Regions from separate parts of the Marinobacter sp. C2H3 genome, predicted to be linked through region 1. Evidence: predicted binding sites of a transcription regulator. Region 1 holds the regulator's gene; each other region holds the start of a gene.

Region 1 (4,323 bases):
TTTCACCACGTATTCCAGCCGGTCCGAGGCGTCGGACATCTTGGACAGGGCTTCCTGCTGCTCGGCGTTGCGCGGGTCGATCTGGAAGTTGCGGATGGCCTCGTGGAGGCTGCGGGTAAGCCGGCCCACCTCGCGGTACAGGCTCTGATCCCGCACTTCGCTGAGCTCGTTGATCAGCGCCATGGACCGGGCGTAGTCGCCCGCCTGCACGCTCTCGGCCAGCTCCGCCGCCTGGCGCTCCAGGGTTTCCGTCACCTCCGGATCGAGGCCCTGATGGTTCTTCTTGCTGTCGCTCATGAGAGCCATCCGACCTCTGGTTATTGAATGCGTTCGAAGATCTTTTCAATCTTCTCCTTGAGCACCGCGGCGGTGAACGGCTTGACCACGTAGCCGTTCACGCCGGCCTGGGCGGCGGCGACGATCTGGTCCCGCTTGGCCTCGGCGGTCACCATCAGCACCGGCAGGTTCTTCAGATTCTCGTCCGCCCGAACCGCCTTGAGCAGGTCGAATCCGGACATACCGGGCATGTTCCAGTCGGTCACCAGGAAATCGTATTTGCCGCTCCTGAGCATCGGCAGCGCGGTGTTGCCGTCGTCGGCCTCGTCGGTGTTGGTGAACCCGAGGTCACGCAGCAGGTTCTTGATGATCCGTCTCATCGTCGAAAAGTCGTCCACGATGAGGATTTTCATGTTCTTGTCCAAAGGGACCTCCCGTTGGTTGCTCCCGGAATTCGTTCGACCTGTGTGCCTGCATCGCCGGCACCGCCCGGATGAATGGTCTATTGTCAGTCGTTTGGCCCGGTTGTAAAGCGCCGGTTACCAAAAAACACCGTCAGGACATCGTCTTGCGCCGGGCGCCTAGCCGTGCCAGTCCGCCAGACGGCCTCGCAACCGATGGGCGGCCTGGCTGTGAATCTGACTGACCCGGCTCTCGCTGACCCCGATCACCGCACCAATCTCCTTCAGGTTCAGCTCTTCCTGGTAGTACAGGCTCAGAACCAGCTTTTCCCGCTCCGGCAGTTCGTCGATAGCCTGCGCCAGGCTGCGACGGAAGGCGTCTTCGGACAGCCCGTCCAGGGGATTGTCGTCATCGTCTGTGTGGTCTATCGGCAGCTCGCCGGATTCATTGAGCTCATCGAGGCTAAAAAGTCGTCCGCCGTTGGCGTCGGACAGGGAGGAATGATACTCCGCGAGATCCATGCCCAGTTCCTCGGCCACTTCGGCGTCCTGGGCTTCCCGGCCGAGCCGGTCTTCCACGGCCTTGATGGCCTGGGCAATGCGGCGGGAATTGCGGTGAACAGACCGGGGCACCCAGTCACCTTTGCGGATTTCGTCCACCATGGCGCCGCGGATGCGGATGCCGGCGTAGGTTTCGAAGCTGGCTCCGCGAGTGGAGGTGTAACGCTGGGCCGCCTCGAGCAGGCCAATCATGCCGGCCTGCATAAGGTCTTCGAGCTGCACGGAGGCCGGCAAGCGGGCCAGCAGGTGCAGGGCAATTTTCTTGACCAGCGGGGCGTGCGTCTCGACCAGTTCAGAGGGCCTGGCCGACAGCGTCTGTTGGTACATTCCCAGGTGTTTCGCCAATGTCATCTATCCATTATTTTTGGGGCTTGGCTGGATTCGATTCAGACTTCGACGAGCCGCTCCACAAAAAATTCAAGATGCCCGCGGGGGGACGACGGCAGTGGCCAGCTGTCAACCTTATCGGCCAACGCCTTGATGGCCAGCGACGCCTTGGCCCGAGGATAGGCATCAAGCACGGCCCGTTGCCGTTGGACGGCTTTTTTGACGGCCTCGTCGTAAGGAACGATACCGACATATTGTAGCGCGACTTCCAGGAACCGGTCGGTCACTCGCGTGAGCTTTTCGAACAGGTGGCGGCCTTCCTGGTCGTTCGCCACCTGGTTGGCCAGGATGCGGAACCGGTTGGTGCCGTAGTCCCGATTCATCAGTTTGATCAGGGCGTAGGCGTCGGTGATGGATGTGGGCTCATCGCACACCACCAGCAGCAGTTCCTGGGACGCCCGCAGAAACGACACGACCGACTCGGAGATACCCGCGGCGGTGTCCACAATCAGCACATCGATCTGGTCGCCGAGTTCGCTGAAGGCGTTGATCAGGCCAGCGTGTTCCATGGCGCTGAGCTGGGTCATGCGCTGGGTACCGGAGGAGGCCGGCACGATTTTGATCCCACCCGGACCATTGACCAGCACGTCCCGAAGGTCGCACTCCCCGGACAGCACATCCTGCAGGTTGCGGTTGGCGGTGATGCCGAGCAGAACGTCAATGTTGGCCAGCCCCAGGTCGGCGTCCAGCAGGACGACCCGGCGGCCTTTCTGGGCCAGGGCAATGCCGAGGTTGACCGAGACATTGCTCTTGCCAACGCCGCCCTTGCCTCCGGTAACCGCGATCACCTGAACCGGATGTGCTTTGCTCATAGTCTGTCTCTAGTCCTGTGGCCCGGCGGGCCCGGAGTTGTCACCGGCTCAGGCGCCCCGTGCAGCCGCCTCGGATGCCTGTACCGTTTTCAGTCGTTCAACCGCCAGCCGCACCAGCGGAATGGCCTCGGCCGGGTGCAGATCTTCCGGAATGCGTTGGCCATTGGTGTACCAGGCAACCGGGAGGCTGGTTTCCATGACGAAGCCGAGGGATTCGCCCAGGGTCAGGGCTTCATCGAGCTTGGTCAACACACAGCCGGCAAGCTTTGCCATCTTATAGCAATGCCAGACGGATTTCATGATGCGCGGCTGGCTGGTGGCGGCAACGACCAGGTGAGTCCGAACCCCATGCCGGCTGCGGGCGAGCTCCGCCAGTTGCTGCTGGTAGCCCTGGTCGCCGCTGGTCAGGCCGGCGGTGTCGATCAATACGAGGTGCCGATCCGACAGTTCGTCCAGGATGTCATCGAGGGAATGGCTGTCGTCCACCACTCGAACCGGCACGTTCAGGATACGGCCGAAAACGAACAACTGCTCGTGGGCGGCGATCCGGAAGCGGTCCGTGGTCACCAGGGCAATGGAGTCCGGGCCATGACGCAGCACGTAGCGGGCGGCCAGCTTGCCGATGGTGGTGGTTTTACCGGAGCCCGTGGGGCCGACGAGCGCATAGACTCCGCCTTCGTCGAGCCAGTCGGTACGGCCGGTGCGAACGCCCGCCGCCAGCATCTTCAGGGATTGTTTCCAGCCCTCATCCAGCCGTCCGCCCTTGTGCCGACGGGCCAGGGAACCGGCCAGGTCGACGCCCAGGCCGAACTCCTGCAGCCGCTCGCCCAGGCGCTGCTGAACCGCGTTGCTGGCCGGCGCCTGGACCGGGGCTTCCGGCTCACCGCCACCACGCACCAGATCACGCAGGGAGCGCAGCTCCGCCCGCATCTGGGCGAGCTCGTCGGCGTAACCGGCGGACGCCGCGGGCATCGTCGCTGGCTCGGCCAGTTCGGGGCCAAAGGCATCGGCCATTGCCGATTCATCCAATCCAGCACCACCCCGGGCACCGGCCTGGGCCCGCGCTTCCCGGACGTCCCGAATGCGTGCCCGGGAGCGGGCGAGTTCGTCCTCCAGCTGCCGGTGCTGCTCGGCCTGAAGCTCTGCCAGACGGGAGCCGTTGCTGGCCTCGGCGGCTTTGTCCCCCAGGCGTTGGCGCGCCATGTTTTCGTCGTAGTCCAGTGCCGTCACGATTTCGACGCCACCGTCGACCCGGCGGTTCGAGAGAATCACGGCGTCCGGCCCCATGTCCTGGCTCACCTGCTTCAGGGCCTCGGCCATGGTCTTGGCGAAAAAACGTTTAACTTTCATACCTTTGCCTCCCTCGACGCGGCAACGGATGCCCGCCGCTCAGGCGCCTGTGGCCGTTACTGGCCCACCGACGCCACAATCGTGACCTGTTTGTTGTCCGGTATTTCCTGGTAAGACAGCACGTGCAGCCGCTCCACTCCGTAGCTGGCGAACCGCGCCAGCACCGGCCGCAGCGGCCCGGAAACCAGCAGGATGGCCGGTTTGCCGAGCATTTCCTGTCGCTGCACGCTGTCCTGCAGGGAGCGCTGGAGTTTTTCCACCATATTCGGCTCCAGCACCAGCCCGATGTCGTCCTGACCGCCGGATTGTTGACTCTGCTGAACAGACTTAAGCAACAACTGTTCCAGGTCCGGATCCAGGGTGATCACCGGGATTTCCTGGTCGCTGCCGCACAGGCTCTGGACGATCATCCGCCGCAGGGCCTGTCGGGCCACCGTCGTCAGCACTTTCGGGTCCTGGCTGCGGGGGTGGACGTTGACGATGGCTTCGGCAATGGAACGCATGTCGCGCACCGGCACCTCTTCCTTGAGCAGGTT
Region 2 (4,323 bases), on a different contig from region 1:
AACTGCACCGGGTGCTGCGCCATCAGAGCCGCTATCGCCACGCGGCGGCCCTGGTCACCGTGGTGACCTTGCCGTTTCAGCCGCTGGTGTCATTCGCGGCCACGAACACCGCCCAGGCATCTCAGCAGGCAACGACCAGCGGGGAAGTCTACGCGGGTAACCCGGGGCAACTGGCGGAACTCACCGACAGCGAGATGGCCGGCGTGACCGGTCAGTCTGATGCGTCCCTGGTCGAGCGCGCCCAGTTGCTGGCGGCGATGGCCTCAAATCCGGCCGGAGAGCAGGGCGATGTGGATGGTACGCCAGTGGATGCCGTCGAAGGCCTCAAGTTTGCCGCCAACGTTTTTGTGCCGGTGCTGAACTTCCTGGATTCGGACCTGACCATCGCCGGCGTGCACTACCGGGAGGGAGAGCCGCGGTATCAGATGAGCACCGATGGCCATCTCACGCTCGCGCTGCCGGAGCGGATTGAACAGGTGCGCATGGAGAATATTCGTGTGGCAGGCTCTGCGACCGCGCCGCTGGGCACGATCACACTGCAGGATATCCGGTTTGATCCCCGGTCAAGCATGACCATTTATACCCGCTGAATCGCCGCGGCAGCGGCCCCGGCATTGACAACGCCGTGCCCTGCTGCCCGGCGCAAACGGAGATGTCGAGGCGGCCGTCAGGCGCTGGCGAGGATGCTGGAACCGCCCAGACCGGTCTGTTGGCCTTTGGCACCGTAGAGTTTGGGCTGCTCGGACGTGCCCCGGAAGATATCCGTAAGGCGCCCGAGGCGCTTCTGCAGATGCCCGATCACTTTGCCATTGCCGGCATTGAGATCCTGGCAACGTTCGAGGCCCGCCTTGGCGGCGATCCACAAACTGAAGGTGTCGTTCAGGCCCGCCCCGCGCAGAAAGCGGGAGGGTTCCCCAAGGTCAGGGCGGTAGCCGATGGCCACCAGCAGGCGGATTTTCTGGCGGGCCCGCTCACGGATGTCGCCGAGCAGGGCGTCTTTCTCGGTCGTCAGCGCCTGAAGTGCCTTGATATCGGCGCTGCCCAGAACCGCTTTCTCTTGCTCTAACAGCTGAACCAGCCGGTCAAGTTGCTGTAGATCCTGCTCGAGAAGGTGGTTCAGATCGTTAATGGCAGCCATGGTTTACTCACCCGAAAATGCTTTTATCCATCTCAAGCATTTTCTGGGCCAGCTTCTCGGCATCCACTTTGTAGGTGCCGTTCTCCAGGGCAGCGCGGATCTGCGCGACCTTGTCGTCATCTACCTCGGGGTAATCACCAAGCTTGGTCTCAAGCTGCTTCAGGCTCTTCGCCTGGTTGCTGAGGTTGACGTTTTCGCCCTTTGGCTGGCTGGCCTGGGCGCGGCTGGCGTCGCTCTCTGCGGCCTTACCGTTGTCCCTGGCCTGAGCCTTGTCGGTCGGTGACTGCTGGATGTTGACCTGACCGCGTCCGATTCCGTTGAAGTCAACTGACATATTCGTACCTGCTAGCGTTGCGCGCACTGTGCGCTGTCTCGAGTTTCTGACGTGGGTATCGGCCACGCCCAGGAATACTTTAGCCTTGCCGCCAAAAAAAATGACGGATCGGTGACGGTGCGCCCGGCAGTTCGCTGCCGCCGTGCGGCAAGGCGTTGCCGCTCGACGACACGGCCGCTACATGGTCACCTGAACCTTGCCGGGGGCGATGACGTTCGCCCGGATAGTCCGGGATGATTTAAGGTTTTCCACCATCACCTGCTCGCCCACGCTGGCGTCGGCCAGGGCCTTGCCACGGGACGTGACGGAAAAGACGCCGTTGGTGGCGATGATCATAACATGGTCGCCTCGGGACACGGCGTTTGGCGCGTCCAGCAGGTCGGGGGTGATCGCCACGCCGCTGTTGATAGGCCGGCGGGCGGTCATGCCGTCAACCGCATCCAGGCTGGAGACGTACCCTCGATGGCTGTCGTTCACGGTGACCGTCTCGGTTTTCACCAGATCGGCCGAGAGCTGTTCGCCCCGGGCAATGGCCCGGGCGGCCACCAGGGCCTGGCCTTCAATGACGACCTCCGGCGTTGTGTACATCCGCCAGGGCCGCTGGCCGTCACAGCGGATCTCGAGGGACGGACGGCGGCTTTGCAAGGGGTCTCCGCTGAAACGGACGCCGAGCGCGTCGGAGCAGGGTGCCAGGGTAAGCCTCGAATCGACGCTGGCGGTTTCATAGGTTACCCGGTAGCCGTTATTCGCCTGTTCGGCGGCAAACGCCTGCAGAAACTCCCGGGTTGCCGTTTGAATCTGTTCGGCGGTAGTCATCGGTGTGCTGTTCGCACCAGCCGCCTGGCTCAGGGCCGGTAGACACAGCAGGATGGCCAAAATCAGGATGCGCATGGGTGTGGGTTTGTCCTATCCTGTAATTAGTGCGGATGTTTCGGTGACGACGCCCTAAATTTCCCGGGCTTCAAGCCGTTACTCGAAACAGGGACGGGGAGTGCGCCAACGTTTTGTCACTCACCGGGCCCGGCGTCTGAATAGTCAATGTGCAGCAATTACCGTGCCGAGCGGCCGGATACCCAGGAGAACCTCAATGGCGGGAGTATTGGACAGCGTCAACCAGCGCACCCAACTGGTGGGCCAGAACCGACTGGAGCTTCTGCTGTTCCGGCTCCGGGGTCGGCAGATCTTTGGTATCAACGTGTTCAAGGTCAAAGAAGTCATCCAGTGCCCGCGGCTGTCGTCCATCCCCAAGAGCCGCAGCGTGGTTCGGGGTGTGGCCAGCATCCGCGGCGAGACGATTCCCATCATTGACCTGAGCCTGGCGATCGGCATGGCGCCGATTCCGGCAGAGGACCTGGCCACCAGTTTCGTCATCATCACCGAGTACAACCGCCGTACCCAGGGTTTCCTGGTGACCGCGGTGGACCGGATCATGAACATGAACTGGGAAGATATCCTGCCGCCGCCCAAAGGCAGCGGGAAGGATGTTTACCTTACCGCGGTTACAAAAATTGACGACAAGTTGATTGAAATCATCGATGTAGAGAAGATACTTGCAGAGTTTTCTCCGCTCGGGGAAACCGTTGCCGAATCGGTCATCCAGAAAAGCGCGGCAAAAAGTGCGGAGCGGGGCGCGGCGTATCTGCCGGTTCTTGTGGTCGACGATTCCTCCGTGGCCCGCCGCCAGATCGAACGCTGCCTGAGCGCCATTGGTCTGGAGGTAGTTCTGAAGAACGACGGCAAGCAAGCGCTGGACTACCTGAAATCCCTGACCGCGGACGGCTCAAAGGCGACGGATCATTTGGCGATGGTCATTTCCGATGTGGAGATGCCTGAAATGGACGGATACACGCTGGTGACCCGGGTCAAGGCGGACCCGAACATGAGCGGCAGTTTCATTATGCTGCACACGTCCCTGAGCGGCATCTTCAACCAGGCGATGGTCAAAAAAGTGGGTGCAGACGATTTTATGGCGAAATTCAGCCCGGATGAGCTGGCCGAGCGGGTCATGGATATCCTGTCGACCGAGCGCTCATGAAAGCAGAGATTACCCCAAAAGAGTACGACGCCTTCAAAACCTTCCTGCAGGACGCTTGCGGCATTCTGCTGGGGGAAAACAAGCAGTACCTCGTCAAAAGCCGGCTTCGGCGCATCCTGGAAGAGAACAGCCTGGACAGCCTCGGGCAACTGCTGGACAGGTTGCAGCGACCCGGTCGGGGCGGTCTCCGGGAAACGGTCATTGATGCCATGACCACTAACGAAACCCTGTGGTTCCGGGACAACCATCCGTTCCGGATACTGCAGGAGCGGCTGTTGCCGGAGTTTTCTGAGAGCCGGACCACGCAGCCGCTGCGGATCTGGTCCGCCGCCTGCTCCACCGGGCAGGAACCCTACTCGGTGGCGATGATTGTCGAGGAGTTCCGGCGGCTCAAACCGGGGCGGCTGCGGGACGTGCGGATTACCGCCACGGACATATCCCGCAGCGTGCTGGATGTGGCCCGCCGGGGCGAATACGAAATGCTCGCCATTGGTCGGGGGTTGTCTCCGGAACGTCAGAAGCAGTTCTTCACGCCGTCGGCCAACGGTGGCTGGCAGGTTCGCCCAACCCTGAAATCCATGGTGGAATTCAAGGAACTGAACCTGCTCGAACGGTATATGCTCGGCAAGTTCGATGTGGTCTTGTGCCGCAACGTGCTGATCTACTTTTCCGCCGAGCTCAAGCGGGACATCCTGACCCGCATTCACGCCACGCTGAATCCTGGCGGCTACCTCATCCTCGGGGCGTCCGAGTCTCTTAATGGCCTACCGGATCTCTACGAGATGGTGCAGTGCCACCCGGGCATCATCTACCGCA
Region 3 (4,323 bases), on a different contig from region 1:
ACTCCGACTAAGAGAGCCCGGCAAGCGGCGCCGCGTCTGGAACGCAGGCACCGCCGGCGGTTACAGTCGGAAGCGGCTGGACGACTCGGTGAGGGACTCGGTCTGCCGTGACAGGCGCTCCACGTGGGCATCCAGGTGCTGGCGGATGTCCGCGGTTTCCCGGGTGTGGCCGTGGATCTGCTCTACCTTCTGGGCGATTTCCTCGGTGGTGGTGGAAATGCCTTCAATGGACGAGACCACCTGGCTCATGTCGCTGGCCAGCCGGTCGATGGCCTGGCTGATCTGGTCGATGGCACCGGCGGCCTCACCGGCGCTCTTCTCGCCTTCGTCCGCTGCGGCCAGGCCTTCTTCCATCAGCCGGGTGATGGCGCCGGTTTCCTTGTTCAGGGAGTTCACGATCTCGGCGATGCCGTTGGTGGCGGAGACGGTTTTCTCCGCCAGCGAGCGAACTTCGTCCGCCACCACCGAGAAGCCCCGGCCTGCCTCGCCGGCCCGTGCGGCTTCGATAGCGGCGTTCAGGGCCAGCAGGTTGGTCTGTTCCGCCAGGCCGTTGATCACGCCGACGATGGAGTTCACTTTCTCGCCCACTTTGCTGAGCTGGCCGATCTGATCGTGGGTCTGCTGAATGCGTTCCACCAGGGATGTCATGCTCTCGGAGCTGCGGCGGATCACCCGGGCGCCATCCTGGGCGGCGCTGTTGGCGTTCTGGGCGGCATCGTTCACCGACTGGGTGTACTGGGCAATGTCCACCGCCGTGTGGGCGATTTCCTGCACGGCGGTGGCGGTCTGCTCGGTTTCTTCTTCAATCTGTTCACTGTTGTGGCCCATGCGGCCGATCAGCTGGTTCAGCTCGCCCTGCAGCTCCGCCATCGTGCGGTTGCCGTCGAGCACCTGGCCGATTACCCGGGAGACGTCGTCGAGCATCTGGTTGGCGGCCTGGCCAAGCTGGTTGAACTCGTCCTTGGGGTTTTTGCCCGGGGTCAGCCTCTGACTCAGGTCGCCGGCGGCCACCTGCCGCAGCAAGCCCACCACGTCGCCAAGCCGGCGGACGAGGGTGCGGGAGGCCGCAATCAGGGTAATCACCAGAACGATCAGCACCACCAGGCCGATCACCACGATGAACCCGGTGGCGGTGCCCCGTGCGTCTTCCGCCAGTGCGCTGGTGCTTACCACCAGGCCCGTGCGGATGGCCTCACCCTGGGCGGTGATCAGCTCGCGGATGGCGCTGCCGCGCTGGTCAAGTTCGCTTTTCAGGGTGGACAGCTTGCCCACCACCCCTTCCACGTCTTTAAAGGTGTTGGCAAACCCCAGGATGGATTCGCCGATGACGTTGTCCCGCCAGTCCATGTCGTCGACGGTGGCAATCATCTTGTCCAGGGTCTCATGGATGGTTTTGGCGTAGGCCGGGTCGTAGCTGTCCAGGTAGTCCCGGTAGGCGCCGGCCAGGGTGTTGGTGTCCTTGTCGAACAGGGAAATGCTGATTTGGCGCAGGCCGTTGTTGACGTAGTCGGCGAGCTTGGCCTTCAGGCCGTCGTTGTAGGTAAGGCCGAGCACCTGGCTGGTGTCGAGCCACTGCCGGCGCAGGTCGGTGTAGCCCGCCACGGCGTCGCGGATCTTGACGGCGGCGTCGGTGATTTTGGCGTCATCCAACGCCTTGGCGCTGGTGACCAGGGATTTGGCCTGGGCGTTCAGGGAATCGAGCCGGGTCAGGTAGGCGTCCACGCCACTGGCATCCAGCTCTTCGGCGAGGCGCTCAGACACCAGCCAGTCGTTCAGCAGGCCAAGGGAGGCGGATTCGTAGCTGGTGGCCGCTCCTCGCGCCTCGTAAGCGCTGGAGACTTTGTCCAGGCCGCTCAGGGCGGAGAGCAGAACCACCGCCAGCCCCACAAAGGTGGCGCCAATGAGTAAATAGAATTTCTGCTTCCAGGACAGCGCCATGGGTTCCTCCGGTGGGTTTTCCGTTAGCCGGCTTATCGTTATTGGTGAGCAACTGAGTATCGGCAGGCGTAAGCCAATCTCCAGTGTTTTTGTGCATCTTTTTGTGAGGGATAGGGCAGGGCCCGGGCGGGGTCACGACAGCGGGCAGCGCGGCGCTCCAATCGGCCGCACTGCCCGGGTATTCTGATGGGGCGCGCCGGGCGTTGCCGCCCGGCGGGTCAAACGGCCTTGCCGAAGAAGCGGCCGAGCAGGCCGACCTCCCGCACGTCGGGCACGCCGAGGGCGTCCAGCTGGTGCCAGGCCTGCTGCCAGTAATGGTCCGGCGTGTCCAGGGCGGCCACCGTCTGGCGCTCGTCCTTCTCGTAATGGGTGTGCTCGCCTGCGATGCCCTTGGCCCGGAGGTCCCTGGCCCAGAGCAACAGGGCCCCGCGCACGGTGCGCAGTAATTCACTGTAGGTCTGCCGGCTCAGGGATATGGCAAGGTCCGCGTTCAGCTTCAGGCCGGCCTTGAGGGCAGCCATCTGTTCCGGCTCCAGGGTGACCCGCTGGCTGCTCCCTTTCTTCAGGCCCTGGCAGGCGCTTTCCAGGGCCTTGATGCCATCGGTCAGGTCCAGATGGCCGAACTCGGCTTTCTGCTCCTCGCTGATCGGTGCGGCAATCCAGCCGTACTGGGGAGACCGGGCCACGATATGACCGGGGCACTGGCGCCGGTAATCGGGCACCTTGTCGGAATCCGGGTATCCGTCAAATTCCGACCGCAGCCAGGCCGCCAGGTTCCGATGGCGGAGCATCATGGCCAGCGTAATGGCGCTGGGGATGATGTCGGTCAATGTGTCGGCGCCGTCCAGAAGACGGGCCTCGAGTTGTTCAACAGATGCGGACATACGGCCTCCCACGCAACGCAGGTCCGTTAGCCTTCCGTTGCGGCGTTGTTGTTGTTCCCTCCTAGACCTTAGTCAAAGCCCGCGGGCGCCACCGTTGTAAAACGTTTTCCGTGCGTAACCGAACGTAAGTGGGCGTCCGCTTACGCCCGGTGCTTTGCGGCAGGCTGCTCGAAGGTGCTTTCGAAGATGCGATCGGCGGAGGCCGCCACGAATCCGGGGTACAGCCGGCCGGACGAATCCGGGTAGCGAAGGGCGAACTCGTAGAAGCATCCGGGGATGTCCGCGCTGCGGTCCGAGAACGTCACCGTGGCCCGGTCGGCGAGGGTGGCGGATTGCTCGAGCAGCTCCGCCGGCGAGCCTTTGACCTCACCTCCGGATGTGTTCACGGCAAAGCCGGCGTCCTTGAGCAAGGCGTTCATTTCCGCCACGGAGGATACCGACGTCAGCCGATTGATGCTCACCGTGAAGTGGTTGGCCCGGTAGCCCCAGGCGGCCAGCCAGCCGGCGTACTCGCTGGCCGTTGCCAGGGCCCGGTAGGTCCCGTAGCTGAGGCCCCAGGGCCGGCCGCCGTAGAGAAAGTCCGGACGGTTGACCATGGCCGGTGCAACCTGGTCCACCAGTTGATGAATCAGCGCCTGGATGTCCGTCGGCATCTGTTCGACCAACAGCTCGGAAATGAACACCTTCGGGGCGTTGTCGTCCGGGTGCTCGTAATGGCGCGCGAACAGCTTCTTGGCCTCAAAATGGTACTCCTGGCCGGGGCGGTAACCGAGCTCAAGAAACCGTTGGGCGATGGCATCAAGGCCGACCGGGGCCACATTGAAGGTGCGCAGGGCAATGTGGTCGTTGACGATGGGGGCAGGCTCCCGCGCCGCCAACAGGCGATGGATACGGTCGGCGGATGGGGTTGCGGCCCGGTATTGTTGCCAGAGCTGGTCGAACAGGTGGTTGAGGTCATTGCGCATGGCGGTGGTCTCCTCCGGCGATCGTGTGTCGGGTGGCTGGTCGGGCCGGGCCGATGGGCAGCGCCCAGGCGGTTCTGCTGTCCGCCAGGCCGAGCCGGGCGAGGACAGACGGCGCCAGGACAAGCCGGCCACGGGCCAGGTCGTCGGCACGCTGATGGGTGATCAGCGCGCGGAATTCCGTGACAGAGGTATTGGCCACCACCACCGGTTGATCGGCGCCGGCCCCGTGTCCGGGTTGGCCCCCGGTCGCGGTGATCGCCATCGGGCGGCTGTGGCGGACGCTGCGGATGCCGGCCAGCGGGGCCTCCACCGTGGGGCCAGCGTCGAACAGGTCCACGTAGCCCCGGAACCGGAAACCTTCCTGCTCCAGCAGGTGCAGCGCCGGTCGGGTCTGGGGGTGCACCTGGCCAATCACCGCCTGGGCGCCGGCGGTCATGAACCGGATGGGCAGCGGGCCGGCGGGCATCCGGTCCCGCAACAGCGCAATCAGCGCGTCGTCGGACAGGCGGGTGACCTCGGCAAAACTCAGATCCGCG
Region 4 (4,323 bases), on a different contig from region 1:
TGTCCATTGATGCCCAGACTGGCGTGGTTCAGTGGATGCCGTCGTCAGAACAGGTGGGTGATTTTGGGGTAGAGATCGAAGTCACCGACGGGCGTGGCGGTGTCGCTGTTCAAGCGTTTCGATTGGTGGTTTCGCCAGCAGGAAGTAACGGTGCCCGGTTGATTGTGGTCGATACCGACCCTCAATCGGGTGCGGATTATTCCACGCTTGCGGCCGCGATAGCCGGCGAGTCAGGCCAGGAACTGACCCAGCCATTGTTGATTCGGGCGAGAGCCACCACCGGCCTGCCGGACACACAGCCCGTCGTCATTGACGGCCTGGGCTCTACGGCAAAGACGCCCGTGACCGTTATCCTCGAACAGGGCTACAGCCTGATGATCGACGCTCTGATTGACGGGACAACGGCCGTCATGATTCGCGAGGGTGACGTTCGGCTGTTGAGTGAGGGGGGGGAGATTCTCGTTCGAAACAACGGCTACAATGACGTAACCGGCGTGCTCATACAACCTAAGGCTCCGGGTTCGGTCGTGACGGTCGATGGGGTGCGGGTCCGGGGTCTGATGACGGGCGAGCCGGATCGATCTGCGGGCATTTTAGCCCGCCAGCCGGACGCGACCTATGTTCTCCGCAACAACCTGGTCACCGGATTTGCCGGAACGTACACCAACAGCGGGCTGGATGTGCGGGGTCCGGCGTTTATCTACAACAACACGTTGGTTGGTAACCGCTTTGGGCTGCGCCTTGAGGCGGCACAGAGCGTTGTGCTCAACAACCTTTCCGTGGGCAATCTGGAAGATTATGTGTCCTGGGCCCAGGCCTGGGCCGTGACTGGCCACAATGTCAGCACCGACGATAGCAGCCCCGACGCCGACTTCCGACATCGCAGTGTTGGGTTTGTTGACGCACAAGCGGGCAACTATGGCCTGAAACCCTGGGACCAGGGCGCACGTGGCCAAGGGCTGGATCTGTCCACAACGGAGTTTTATCCCTTCACGACAGACGCGAATCAGAAAAGGCGCCAGACGCCCTGGGATGTTGGAGCCTTTGGTGTTGGTGAGGTAAGTAACTGGCCACCAGAGATCGTCTCCGAACCCGTTCTGGATGCCACTGAAGGCGAGGCCTATCGCTACACCGTAGGCGCCTCAGACCCTGATGGTGACCCGTTGGTATTTGAGTTGATCAATGGCCCCGACGGCATGCTGATGGATGCGAGCAGCGGCGAACTGAGCTGGACGCCGACGGCAAGCCAGGTGGGTGAGCATGAGGTTCGTGTTTCTGCGAGCGATAGGGGCGGAGAGAGCGCTTACCAGACCTATACCCTCACCGTTGCTGCGGCGCCCGATGAAGCGCCAACGGATCCGGTTCAGGACATTATTGACGCTATCACCGATTGGCTTAAAGATCTGATAGGTGGATGGAACCTTGGCAGCTGGCTGGGTTTGAAATGGTTCTGATCGGTAGTGAATTCCTGGCCACCGTCAAGTACAGCTAACTAATAGTGGCGTATCCTGAGAGTGCGCGTCGATAGGATCAGCCTCGGCGCGTCTCACCGGATCTGAAGAGGGCTGCTATGGACTTCAAGGACTACTACGCCGTCCTCGGCGTGAGCGAATCCGCGACCCCCGAGGACATCAAAAAGGCCTACCGCAAGCTGGCCCGAAAGTACCATCCGGACGTCTCCAAAGAGGAGAACGCGGACGAGCAGTTCAAGGAAGTGGGCGAAGCCTACGAGGTGCTCAAGGATCCGGAAAAGCGCGCCGAGTATGACCAGCTGCGCCGGTACGGCGCCCGGCCGGACGGGTCGTTTGAGCCGCCGCCCGGCTGGCAGAGCGCATCCGGGTTTGGCGGTGGCGGATACACCCAGGCGGACGCCCGGCAGTTCAGCGAGTTCTTCGAGGAAATCTTCGGCGGTGGCCAGCGGGGCGGTGGCTTCTCTGGCGGCTTCGGTGGCGGGTATCGCCAGACCGTGCGCCAGCGCGGGGAAGACATCCACGCCCGCCTCGCCCTGTTCCTTGAAGAAGCCTATCAGGGGTGTGAAAAGTCCCTGTCCATCACCGTGCACGAGCCGGACGATCACGGCCGGCTGCGAGCCCGGCAGAAGACCCTGAAGGTGAAAATTCCCGCGGGCATGCGCGAAGGCCAGCACATCCGTCTGAAAGGGCAGGGCTCGCCCGGCCTGGGCGGCGGCGACCCCGGCGACCTGTTTATCGAAGTGGAGCTGGCCCCGCACCCCCACTACACCGTGGAAGGTCACGACCTGCTGATTACCGTGCCGATTGCCCCCTGGGAGGCCGCCCTCGGCGCCACGGTAACCGTGCCCACGTTGAGCGGTAAGGTGAACGTCAAGGTGCCCAAGGGGGCGACCGCCGGCCAGAAGCTGCGCCTGAAAGGCAAGGGCTTGCCGGGCAAGCACCCCGGAGACCAGATAGTGGTGCTGCAGATTGCCGTGCCCGGCGAGCATTCTGCTGAGGCCCAGGCGCTTTACGAGCAGTTGGCCAAGGTGGAAAAACACTTCAACCCGCGCAGCAAACTGCACGTGTGAGGGAGGACGAACAATGAGCAATGGCGATCAGGTTCTGACGGTGGACGTTATGGAAAACGGCCGCCACACCTTCAGCCTGCGGGAGATCTGCGAGCGGGGGGAATGCCACGCGGAGTTTGTCATTACCCTGGTGGATTACGGCATCCTGGCCCCGCTGGACGAGGCCCAGGAGGCCCGTCGCTGGCAGTTCGACGTGTTGGCCTTGAGTCGCCTGCGCACGGCGCAGCGCTTGCAGCGGGATCTGGACCTGAACCTGCCGGGGCTGGCCATGTCCCTGGATCTGCTGGACGAAGTGCAGAGCCTGCGCCGGGAAGTTGCCCGGCTCAATCAGCGCCTGCGGCACCAACTGGGGGAATAGGGCCCCCGTCATCACTGGCCCGAATGTCGGCAGCGACAGCGCCGAGATCCCGAATTGGCCTGGGCTTTGCTATAACTGAGAGTAACCGTTCGGCAGGGGACGCTGGATGCCAACGGGCAGGACGCCGGATCACTCAGTTATCGGAGTCGTTATGGCGGTTCGTTTTCTCAAGCAACTGGTGGGCAGCCGCCTGCTGCGGCCTGTGTTCATAATCCTGATCGCGGTGGGCGTGGTGCAGGTGCTGCTCAGCCAGTGGCTCATCACCCATCAGGTGCAGGGGCTGGTTGCCACCGCAGGGAATGCACTGGAAGAGAGCGCCCGACGGGTGAGCGGCTCGTTTGAGGACACCCGGGCCGACGTCAAAAGCCGCCTGCAGGCCATGCGCGAACAGACGACGCAGGAACTGGCCGCCGAACTGACCCGCCAGCAGGAAGCCCAGCAGAAGCAGATGTCGGACAACGTCCGTAAAGCCGTGATGGCCGAAGCCCAGGGCCTGGCCAACGTGCTGGCGGCGGTGGCTGCGCCGATGATCTGGGATCGTAACATTCCCCGCCTGACCGAGCTGGTGGAGCTGGCGGACGCCCGGGATTCGGTGCTTTTTGCGGTCTATTACGACCAGTACGGCAAACGCATGACCCGCTACGTCGACCGAACCGACGAACGGGTCCGTGCCCTGATGGACAAGGGCGAAGGGCGGGGCGCCGCCAACAAAGTACTGGACGCCGCCAGCCGGGACCCGAACGTGGTCATCATCAGCGCGGACATCCAGCCCCAGGGCTCCAAGATCGGCGAGCTGAAAATCGGCCTGTCCCTGGAAGGCGTCAACCGGGATCTGGCCACGCTCCAGAGCGCCTTCAGCCAGACCATCAACAACAGCGTGAAGGCTCTGAAGACCACCCTGGAATCGGAAACGGACCAGGTAAACCAGCGCCTGCAGGGGCAACTGGCCAACGTGGACAAGGTCACCCGGGAGCGCATCACCCAGACCGTGGACGCCCTCAACGACGAAGCCGGCAGCATGGCCAGCAACCTCAGTTGGCTGGCCGTGGTCGCCGCCGTCATCCTGCTTGTTGCCGTGGCCGTCGTGCTCGGTGGCGGGCTCCTGCCCAAGGTGCTGCGCCTGAACTCGGCGATCTGGGGCATCGCTGACGGCGAGGCCGACCTGACCCAGCGGGTTACCCTCAAGGGCCGCGACGAACTCACCGACATGGCCCGGGGCATGAACCAGTTCATCGCCCGCATCCAGGCACTGGTGTCCGACGTCAAAGGCTCCGCCGAAAACGCGGTGGCCCAGGCGCGGGAACAGGGCGACATCAGCCGAGACGCCGTGGCGGCGGTCAACCGGCAGCAGCAGGCAGTGTCTGACGTCTCCGATACCATGGCCACCATGTCCCGCAGCATCGCGGACGTGGCCCGCCAGATT

What was found. Region 1 encodes FliA, which starts transcription of late flagellar genes. Its sites were predicted from a motif close to CTAAAGTTTNNNNNNNNNNNGCCGNTAA; they were not measured.
Region 2: a site for FliA is predicted at 1,528-1,555, ahead of flgM (flagellar biosynthesis anti-sigma factor FlgM). Genes of this name have one in related genera too.
Region 3: a site for FliA is predicted at 1,995-2,022, ahead of V3388_RS03575 (methyl-accepting chemotaxis protein). Genes of this name have one in related genera too.
Region 4: a site for FliA is predicted at 2,921-2,948, ahead of V3388_RS02930 (methyl-accepting chemotaxis protein). Genes of this name have one in related genera too.

Annotation. Positions count from the first base shown of each region.
Region 1 is NZ_JBBBNZ010000002.1:555,496-559,818, forward strand. Features, by position in the region: gene V3388_RS07610 (protein phosphatase CheZ) at 1-297, opposite strand, end outside; gene cheY (chemotaxis response regulator CheY) at 318-701, opposite strand; gene V3388_RS07620 (RNA polymerase sigma factor FliA) at 858-1,589, opposite strand; gene V3388_RS07625 (MinD/ParA family protein) at 1,625-2,437, opposite strand; gene flhF (flagellar biosynthesis protein FlhF) at 2,486-3,787, opposite strand; gene flhA (flagellar biosynthesis protein FlhA) at 3,844-4,323, opposite strand, start outside.
Region 2 is NZ_JBBBNZ010000005.1:105,558-109,880, forward strand. Features, by position in the region: gene V3388_RS14150 (pilus assembly protein PilB) at 1-590, shown strand, start outside; gene V3388_RS14155 (flagella synthesis protein FlgN) at 668-1,138, opposite strand; gene flgM (flagellar biosynthesis anti-sigma factor FlgM) at 1,146-1,472, opposite strand; gene flgA (flagellar basal body P-ring formation chaperone FlgA) at 1,650-2,363, opposite strand; gene V3388_RS14170 (chemotaxis protein CheV) at 2,560-3,507, shown strand; gene V3388_RS14175 (CheR family methyltransferase) at 3,504-4,323, shown strand, end outside.
Region 3 is NZ_JBBBNZ010000001.1:814,114-818,436, forward strand. Features, by position in the region: gene V3388_RS03575 (methyl-accepting chemotaxis protein) at 61-1,938, opposite strand; gene V3388_RS03580 (AbiTii domain-containing protein) at 2,157-2,822, opposite strand; gene V3388_RS03585 (DUF1338 domain-containing protein) at 2,963-3,787, opposite strand; gene V3388_RS03590 (arginine N-succinyltransferase) at 3,777-4,323, opposite strand, start outside.
Region 4 is NZ_JBBBNZ010000001.1:679,241-683,563, forward strand. Features, by position in the region: gene V3388_RS02915 (putative Ig domain-containing protein) at 1-1,454, shown strand, start outside; gene V3388_RS02920 (DnaJ C-terminal domain-containing protein) at 1,571-2,542, shown strand; gene V3388_RS02925 (chaperone modulator CbpM) at 2,556-2,900, shown strand; gene V3388_RS02930 (methyl-accepting chemotaxis protein) at 3,052-4,323, shown strand, end outside.